Regions from separate parts of the Pseudomonas sp. NPDC087690 genome, predicted to be linked through region 2. Evidence: predicted binding sites of a transcription regulator. Region 2 holds the regulator's gene; the other holds the start of a gene.
What was found. Region 2 encodes sigma-54, which starts transcription at its own class of promoters, with help from an activator protein. Its sites were predicted from a motif close to ANTGGCATNNANNTTGCTNT; they were not measured.

Region 1 (4,340 bases), on a different contig from region 2:
AGGCATGGCTGGCCAGATGCTCGCAATCCTCGCTGTACAAGTATCCCGACACGTAACGCGACGGAATCCCGAGGCTGCGTGCGCACGCCAGAAACGCGTGAGCGTGATCCTGACAAACACCCGCACGCCCGGCGAAGGCCTCAGCGGCGCTGGTATCGACCTCGGTTGACCCCGGCGTGTAAGTCATGTGCTGATTCAAGCCGTGCATCAAATCAATCAGCGCCGTGCGATCCCGTCGCTGCTTGCAGGATCTCTCGGCGAACGTGCGCAATGCCTCGTCGGCCTCGGTCAAGCGGGTAAAGCGCAGGAACGGCAGCGCCGACTGGCTCTCATGCTCGGCCTCACGCAATTCGTCGATATCGACCTGACCGCGCGCGCCAATGATGATCGCTTCATGGGGCTCGTCCATGGTCAGCACGTGCAGGATGTTGCCGAAAGGGTCGAGCTGCGCGCGCACCGGACGCGGCAGGTCGAGCTGCCAGCTCAGCACGTGTTGACGCTCGCTGTCGTGGGGTGTCAGCCGCAGGTACTGGATGCTCGCCCGCACCTGATCTTCGTAGTGATAGGTGGTCTCGTGGCTTATGGAAAGTCTCATGCAGCCTCCAGGTAGGAACTGTGAATGGCGTTGCCCAATTGGCGCACCAGCGGGATGAATTCAGTCAGCCAGGCGTGCAGGCCTTCTTCGAGGATTTCGTTGATGCCGGTGTAGCGCAGACGTGCGTCCATTTCTGCCGCCAGACGCTGCGCGGGGCGACCGTTGGCGCCGGGCAACTGCGCGAGGATCTGGTCGATCTCTTCGGTGCAGGCCCTCAGCGAACGCGGAACATCGGCACGTAACAGCAGCAACTCGGCGACGTGACGGGCGCCTGGCGCATCACGGTAGATTTCGGTGTAAGCCTCGAATGACGACAGTGCACGTAACAGCGCACTCCACTGGTAATACGCGTGGGCCGTGCCATCGCTGACCGCTTCGGCTTGATCGCCGGCCATTTCATAACGTGCATCGAGCAGTCGCAGCGTGTTGTCCGCGCGCTCGATAAACGTACCGAGGCGGATGAAGCGAAACGCATCGTTACGCATGATCGTGCCGTAGGACGCACCACGGAACAGGTGCGAACGCTCCTTGATCCACTCGCAGAAACGGCTCATGCCGTAGCGACTCAGGCCCTGCTCGGCGATCCCGCGAATCTCCAGCCACGTCGCGTTGATGTTCTCCCACATGTCCGCGGTGATGCGCCCACGCACTGCATGCGCACTGGCCCGCGCGGCGCCGAGGCAGCTGTAGATGCTCGCCGGATTGGCCGCGTCGAGGGCAAAAAAGTGCAACAGGCGCTCGGCATGCAACGCGCCGTGACGCTCCAGATAATCATCCAGGGTGCCGGTGATCAGCAGCGGCATGGCCAGTTCGTGCAGACCGTCGCCGCGACCGTCCTGCGGCATCAGCGACAGCGAATAACTGATGTCGAGCATCCGCGCGAGGTTTTCCGCCCGCTCCAGGTAACGCGACATCCAATACAGATCCGAGGCAGTTCTACTTAACATGGCAAGCTTCCTTCAATCCTCGACCACCCAGGTGTCCTTGGTTCCGCCGCCCTGTGATGAGTTCACCACCAGAGAGCCCTCACGCAGCGCCACACGGGTCAAACCACCAGGCACCACACGGGTTTCGCGCCCGGACAAGACAAACGGGCGCAGGTCGATATGGCGCGGCGCGATGCCGTTTTCGACAAAGGTCGGACAGGTCGACAGTGACAGCGTCGGTTGCGCGATGTACGCGTGCGGCTTGGCCTTGATGCGCTCGCGGAAGGCGTCGATTTCCGCCTTCGTCGACGCCGGCCCCACCAGCATTCCGTAACCGCCGGAACCCTGGGTTTCCTTGACCACCAGATCTGGAAGATTGGCGAGCACGTGGGAAAGTTCAGACGGGTTGCGGCATTGCCAGGTCGGCACGTTTTTCAGAATCGGTTCTTCGTCGAGATAAAACCGGATCATGTCGGTGACAAACGGATAGACCGACTTGTCGTCCGCCACGCCGGTGCCGATGGCATTGGCCAGTACCACATTGCCGGAGCGATAGGACGACAACAGCCCCGGCACGCCGAGCATCGAGTCCGGGTTGAACGCCAGCGGGTCGAGGAATGCGTCGTCGAGCCGGCGGTAGATCACGTCCACCGCTTTCGGCCCGTCGGTGGTGCGCATGAAGACTTTGTCGTCACGCACGAACAGATCCGCGCCTTCGACCAGTTCCACGCCCATTTCCCGGGCAAGAAACGCGTGTTCGAAAAACGCACTGTTGAAGCGCCCGGGCGTCAGTACCACCACGCTCGGGTCATCTATCGGGCTGGAGCTTTTCAGGGTGTCGAGCAGCAGGTTGGGGTAGTGATCGATCGGCGCGATACGCTGGGCGGCGAACAGCTCCGGGAACAGGCGCATCATCATCTTGCGGTCTTCGAGCATGTAGCTGACGCCGCTCGGCGTACGCAGGTTGTCTTCGAGCACGTAGTAGGTGCCGTCGCCATCGCGCACCAGATCGACGCCAGAGATGTGCGAATAGATATCACGGTGCAGATCCAGGCCTTGCATCGCCAACTGATATTGCTCGTTGGCCAGCACCTGTTCGGCAGGAATGATCCCGGCCTTGATGATGCGCTGCTCGTGATAGAGGTCGGCGAGGAACATGTTCAACGCCTTGACCCGCTGGATGCAGCCGCGCTCGACGATCCGCCACTCGCTGGCGGGAATGCTGCGCGGAATGGTGTCGAAAGGAATCAGGCGCTCGGTGCCCTGCTCGTCGCCATAGAGCGTGAAAGTGATCCCGGCGCGATGGAACAGCAAGTCAGCCTCGCGTCGCCGTTGGGCCAGCAGCTCGTCAGGCGTGTCGGCCAGCCAGCGGGCGAACTCCCGATAATGCGGGCGAACCTGGCCGCCGGCATCGTACATCTCATCAAAATAGGTGCGGATCATGCCGTACTCCTTGTCACCCGGACATACAGGCCTTCGCAAGGCCCGTGCCATCGGCATAAACGCTTTGATTTCAATCGGTTGGATATTCAATTCGCAGGCACCGCACCATTCCTGTGCGGCAAATGCCCCAACCGGATTGCCCCCGCTTCATTGCGACGCACTGCATCGCCTATCACCAGCATAGTCAGAGTTGATTTCACTGCCCGGCACTGCCTGCGGATAATCCGCGCATTCGCTGCAAAACTTCGCCGCGCTCAGCGCCTCGAAGTCGCCAGCTCAACTGATCTGGACTGCCCTCGCAGCCCGCCCCGCTGTAACCCTGACCGGTTTCCTCTCCTTATCGGTCTTCCCTTTTAGCCACCCTCTCCGGTGGCTTTTTTTTGCCTTTTGGAAATGTTTTGAAAGCAAAAGCAAAAGATCGCAGCCCCCGACAGCGCCTACACCGATCACCTGTAGGAGCTGCCGAAGGCTGCGATCTTTTGATCTTCTATCTGTAAAAATTCAATTCAACCGGTGGCGGCTACGCACCTCCTGTTTCACCCCCCACCCCTCGATTATCCCGCCCAAGGGCTCGACCACTGCCGAAAAGCCCTGCTCGAAATCGCCAATATCGTCATACGTCGCGTACATCACTTTGCTCAATTCCAGCGCCCACGCACCGTCATCACGCACGCTGACCTGGGCATTGATGGATTCACCGCGAAATTTGCCTGCCGCCCTGCGCGCCCGCTCCTCGTCCGGGAAAATGGCGTAGAACTCGATGGGATGGAACCGGGAAAAATCGAAACCGCCTTCTTTCATGCGGCGCAGAACATTGCTGCTGATGTCTTCTTGATAGGCTGTGCTCATGAATCGTCCCCCTCGCATAGATGGATAGACTTTCCGTATTCCCGCCCCGGGCCTTTGGCCTAAGTACTACGGCAACGTGGTTGCACGCGGGAAACAAGCATGTAGCTGACAAGACCAGACCTTAGCGATCCGTTCGCTGATCTCGCTTGCAGAGTAGCCCCAAGTTAGAGCCGCTGCCAAGGTCTGGTGTGAAAGGTGACAGGAAGAATGTCAGACGGGAGTGATGCTGCGGATTTCGATGCTGTTCTGGGTTTTCAGGCTTTTCACGCCAGCATCGGCGGTGCGCCCTTCCAGATCGTTCAGGTCCAGTTCGGCGGCAACGGGCAAAAGCCGTGCCTTGATCAATCGAGCGGCCTCATCGTCGCTGGGGCATTCCGCGCGCTCGAACACCTCATCGACAATTTCACCATGATCGTCCACGAAAGTGACTTTCCACTTTTGCATCGGTGCCTCCTCGATCAAACCCGCAAATGGGCTTACACCTATCTCGACTTATACGCCGGGGGTTGGTTCAAAAGGATTACAGC
Region 2 (4,340 bases):
CGGTGACGACCTGCCCGACCTGCCGGTGATCCGCCGCGTAGGCCTGGGCATGGCTGTCGCCAACGCTGCCGATTTCGTCCGCGAACACGCCCACGGCGTTACTTGCGCCCGTGGTGGCGAAGGTGCTGCACGCGAATTCTGCGAATTGATCCTGCGCGCCCAGGGCCGCCTCGATGCGGCCAACGCCGCGTACCTGTGAGCCAAACCATGTTTAGCAAAAAATTTCGCAACTTCCTGCTGTTCGGCTGCATTGCTGCGTTGTTCGCAGCGGTAGGCTACTGGAACATCAGCCCGGAGCGCTTCCTCGACAAGCCTCCGGTCTCGTCCGTGGACACCCCGATCGACTGGTACGCGACCAACACGCATACCCTGCAATACCTGCCGGACGGTAAAGTGCAATACGAAATGACCTCCGACAAGGCCGAGCACGTCAAGGCGACCGACATCACCCTGGTCACCAAACCCGACCTGAACATGTACCGCGGCACCGATTTTCCGTGGCACGTGACCAGTGAGCGTGGCGAAGTGAACTCGGGCGGCACCGAAGTCGAATTGATCGACTCCGTACGCGTCAAACGCACCGATGAAAAGAAGCGCGACACGCTGATCACTTCCACCCGCATGACAGTGTTCCCGCAGCAGCAATATGCGCAGACCGAGCAACCCGTTAGAATCGACGGCGCTGGCGGTGTATCAACTGGCGTTGGAATGAAAGCGTACCTGAAGGAAAGCAGGATACACCTGCTATCGAACGTAAGAGGACAGTATGAGGCTCGTTAAAACCCTCCCTATTTTGCTCAGTCTGGGCGCAGCACTGGGAAGCGTGAGCGCCTGGGCTCTGCCGAACGATCAAGAGCAGCCAATCCGCATTCAGGCCGACGATGCCCAACTGGACGACAAGAATGGCGTTGCCACCTATAAAGGTGACGTGATCATCACCCAGGGCTCGATGAAGGTTACCGGCAATACCGTGACCATCACGCGCACCCCGACCGGTGATATCGACGTGGTGACTTCGGTCGGCAACCTCGCCTACTTCGAACAACTGCAGACCGCTGGCGATACCAAGCCTGTTCAAGGCTGGGGCGTGACGATCCAGTATCACGCCGCGCAAAACCGCGTCGTGCTGATCGACAAGGCCAAGGTTGTCGACAAGGACAACAACACGACTCAGGGCGAGAAAATCGTCTACGACACCGTGAAGAAACTGGCCAGCGCCGGTCGCGCTACCGGTAGCAAGGTCACCGAAGCGCGTCCGCGTATCGACATGGTGATCCAGCCGAAGAAGAAAACCGACGAGAAAACCCAGTAATGGCAACTCTGAAAGCTCAGCACCTGGCCAAGGCCTACAAAAGCCGCCAGGTCGTGCGTGACGTCAGCCTGTCGATCGACAGCGGCCAGATCGTCGGCCTGCTTGGCCCCAACGGCGCCGGCAAGACCACGTGCTTCTACATGATCGTCGGCCTGGTGCAGGCAGATCAGGGCCGCGTGCTGATCGATGACCTGGACGTCAGCCACCAGCCAATGCACGGTCGTGCCAAGGCCGGTATCGGCTATCTGCCGCAAGAAGCGTCGATCTTCCGCAAACTGTCGGTGGCCGACAACATCATGGCCATCCTCGAGACCCGTCAGGAACTCGACAAGGCCGGTCGTCGCAAGGAGCTGGAAAGCCTGCTGCAGGAATTCCACATCAGCCACATCCGCGACAACCTCGGCATGAGCCTGTCCGGTGGTGAGCGCCGCCGGGTGGAAATCGCCCGTGCACTGGCGACTGCACCGAAATTCATCCTGCTCGACGAACCGTTCGCCGGTGTCGACCCGATTTCGGTCGGCGACATCAAGCAGATCATCCACCATCTCAAGGCCAAGGGTATCGGTGTGTTGATCACCGACCACAACGTGCGTGAGACGCTGGATATCTGCGAAACCGCTTACATCGTCAACGACGGTCAGCTGATCGCCGAAGGTGACGCAGAAACCATCCTGGCCAACGATCTGGTCAAGGAAGTCTACCTGGGTCACGAGTTCCGTCTGTAAGCATGCTGGTGCCCCCGGTGAGCTGCGAGGGCGCTGTATCGATGAAGCAGCCTTTTTATACGCTTTGATTGTTACAGCGCTCCAGGCAAGCACCTCGCCTCTAAGGTCTTCAGCGCTCGCTTGAGTGATGCGTCAATAAAGTTTTCTATCTTTTTATTGTTACAGCGCTCTAGGCAAACACTTCAGTTTCAGGCATATAATTTGCTTAAGTTTGGCGCTCCGGCGCCCTGTAGTGGATGGCGCATAGCGCCGGCGAATAAGGTGTTAAGCCCCTGCCATGAAACCATCGCTAGTCTTGAGAATGGGCCAGCAGCTGACGATGACACCGCAGCTGCAACAGGCCATCCGTCTGCTCCAATTGTCGACCCTGGATCTGCAACAGGAAATCCAGGAGGCTCTGGAATCCAATCCGATGCTCGAACGCCAGGAAGAAGGCGACGACTTCGACAATTCCGATCCGATGGCCGACAACGTCGAGCAGAAGCCCAACACCGAAATCCAGGAACCCTCCTATCAGGAAACGGCCCCGACGGTAGATAACCTCGAGGACGGCGAATGGAACGAACGCATTCCCAATGAGCTTCCGGTCGACACGGCCTGGGAAGACGTCTACCAGACCAGCGCCAGCAGCCTGCCCAGCAGCGATGACGACGAATGGGACTTCACCACCCGCACCTCCGCCGGCGAAAGCCTGCAAAGCCATCTGCTGTGGCAATTGAACCTGGCCCCCATGTCCGACACCGATCGACTGATCGCTGTGACCCTGATCGATTGCATCAATAATCAGGGCTACCTGGACGAAACCCTCGAAGAAATTCTCGAAGCTTTCGACCCGGAACTGGACATTGAACTGGACGAGATCGAAGCCGTCCTGCACCGCATCCAGCAGTTTGAACCGGCCGGTATCGGTGCACGCAACCTCGGCGAATGCCTGCTGCTGCAATTGCGCCAGTTGTCTGCCAAGACCCCGTGGCTGGCAGAAGCCAAACGCCTGGTCAGCGACTACATCGACCTGCTCGGCAGCCGCGACTACAGCCAGCTGATGCGCCGCATGAAGCTCAAGGAAGATGAACTGCGTCAGGTCATCGAACTGGTCCAGAGCCTCAATCCACGCCCTGGCTCGCAGATCGAGTCCAGCGAAGCCGAATACGTCGTCCCCGACGTCATCGTGCGCAAGGACAACGAACGCTGGCTGGTCGAGTTGAATCAGGAGTCGGTGCCGCGCCTGCGGGTCAACGCGCAGTACGCCGGTTTCGTGCGCCGCGCCGACACCAGTGCCGACAACACTTTCATGCGCAATCAGTTGCAGGAAGCCCGCTGGTTCATCAAGAGCCTGCAGAGCCGCAACGAAACCCTGATGAAAGTTGCCACCCAGATCGTCGAGCATCAGCGCGGTTTTCTCGAGTACGGCGACGAAGCCATGAAACCGCTGGTCCTGCATGACATCGCCGAAGCGGTCGGCATGCACGAGTCGACGATTTCCCGGGTGACCACACAGAAATTCATGCATACCCCGCGCGGTATTTATGAACTGAAATACTTTTTCTCCAGCCACGTCAGCACCTCCGAGGGCGGCGAATGCTCGTCCACGGCGATCCGCGCGATCATCAAAAAACTGGTTGCAGCGGAAAATCAGAAAAAGCCGTTGAGTGACAGCAAGATCGCTGGTTTACTGGAGGCACAAGGCATTCAGGTGGCTCGCCGCACCGTCGCCAAGTACCGCGAATCTCTCGGGATCGCGCCGTCGAGCGAACGCAAGCGGTTGATGTAAGCCACGTTACAGCGTTCCAGTGGCAGGCTATCCCGCCTGCCGCTTTATGCACTGGCAACGAAGGAGAAGCTGTATGCAAGTCAACATCAGTGGACACCAACTGGAAGTGACCCAACCTCTGCGTTCCTACATCGAGGAAAAACTCCAACGACTGGAGCGCCATTTCGACAAGATCACCAACGTGCAAGTCACGATGTGCGTCGAAAAGCTGAAGCAGAAAATCGAAGCCACCTTGCATATACCCGGCAGCGAAGTGGTCGCCAACGCAGAAGATACCGACATGTATGCTGCGATCGACTCACTGACCGACAAGCTGGATCGCCAACTCAAAAAGCATAAGGAAAAGACCCAGAGCCTCCTTCAGGGCGCGACCGGTCGTTAACATCCCTAACCCATGATCCGACTTGAAACCATCCTGACCCCCGGCCGTTCCCAAGTGAACGCGCCGGGCGGCAGCAAGAAAAAAGCCCTCGAACAGATTGCCAACCTGATCCATCGCGAAGTGCCGGATCTGGCGATGCAAGATGTCTTC

Region 1: the regulator sigma-54 is predicted to act here: its motif matches at 2,997-3,016, upstream of ACIPIZ_RS24435 (circularly permuted type 2 ATP-grasp protein).

The regions. Positions count from the first base shown of each region.
Region 1 is NZ_JBIUVX010000038.1:29,182-33,521, reverse strand. It holds gene ACIPIZ_RS24445 (transglutaminase family protein) at 1-595, opposite strand, end outside; gene ACIPIZ_RS24440 (alpha-E domain-containing protein) at 592-1,542, opposite strand; gene ACIPIZ_RS24435 (circularly permuted type 2 ATP-grasp protein) at 1,555-2,964, opposite strand; gene ACIPIZ_RS24430 (ribonuclease E inhibitor RraB) at 3,466-3,813, opposite strand; gene ACIPIZ_RS24425 (hypothetical protein) at 4,024-4,257, opposite strand.
Region 2 is NZ_JBIUVX010000005.1:18,694-23,033, reverse strand. It holds gene ACIPIZ_RS09420 (HAD family hydrolase) at 1-199, shown strand, start outside; gene lptC (LPS export ABC transporter periplasmic protein LptC) at 208-780, shown strand; gene lptA (lipopolysaccharide transport periplasmic protein LptA) at 767-1,312, shown strand; gene lptB (LPS export ABC transporter ATP-binding protein) at 1,312-2,037, shown strand; gene ACIPIZ_RS09400 (RNA polymerase factor sigma-54) at 2,315-3,808, shown strand; gene hpf (ribosome hibernation-promoting factor, HPF/YfiA family) at 3,882-4,190, shown strand; gene ptsN (PTS IIA-like nitrogen regulatory protein PtsN) at 4,203-4,340, shown strand, end outside.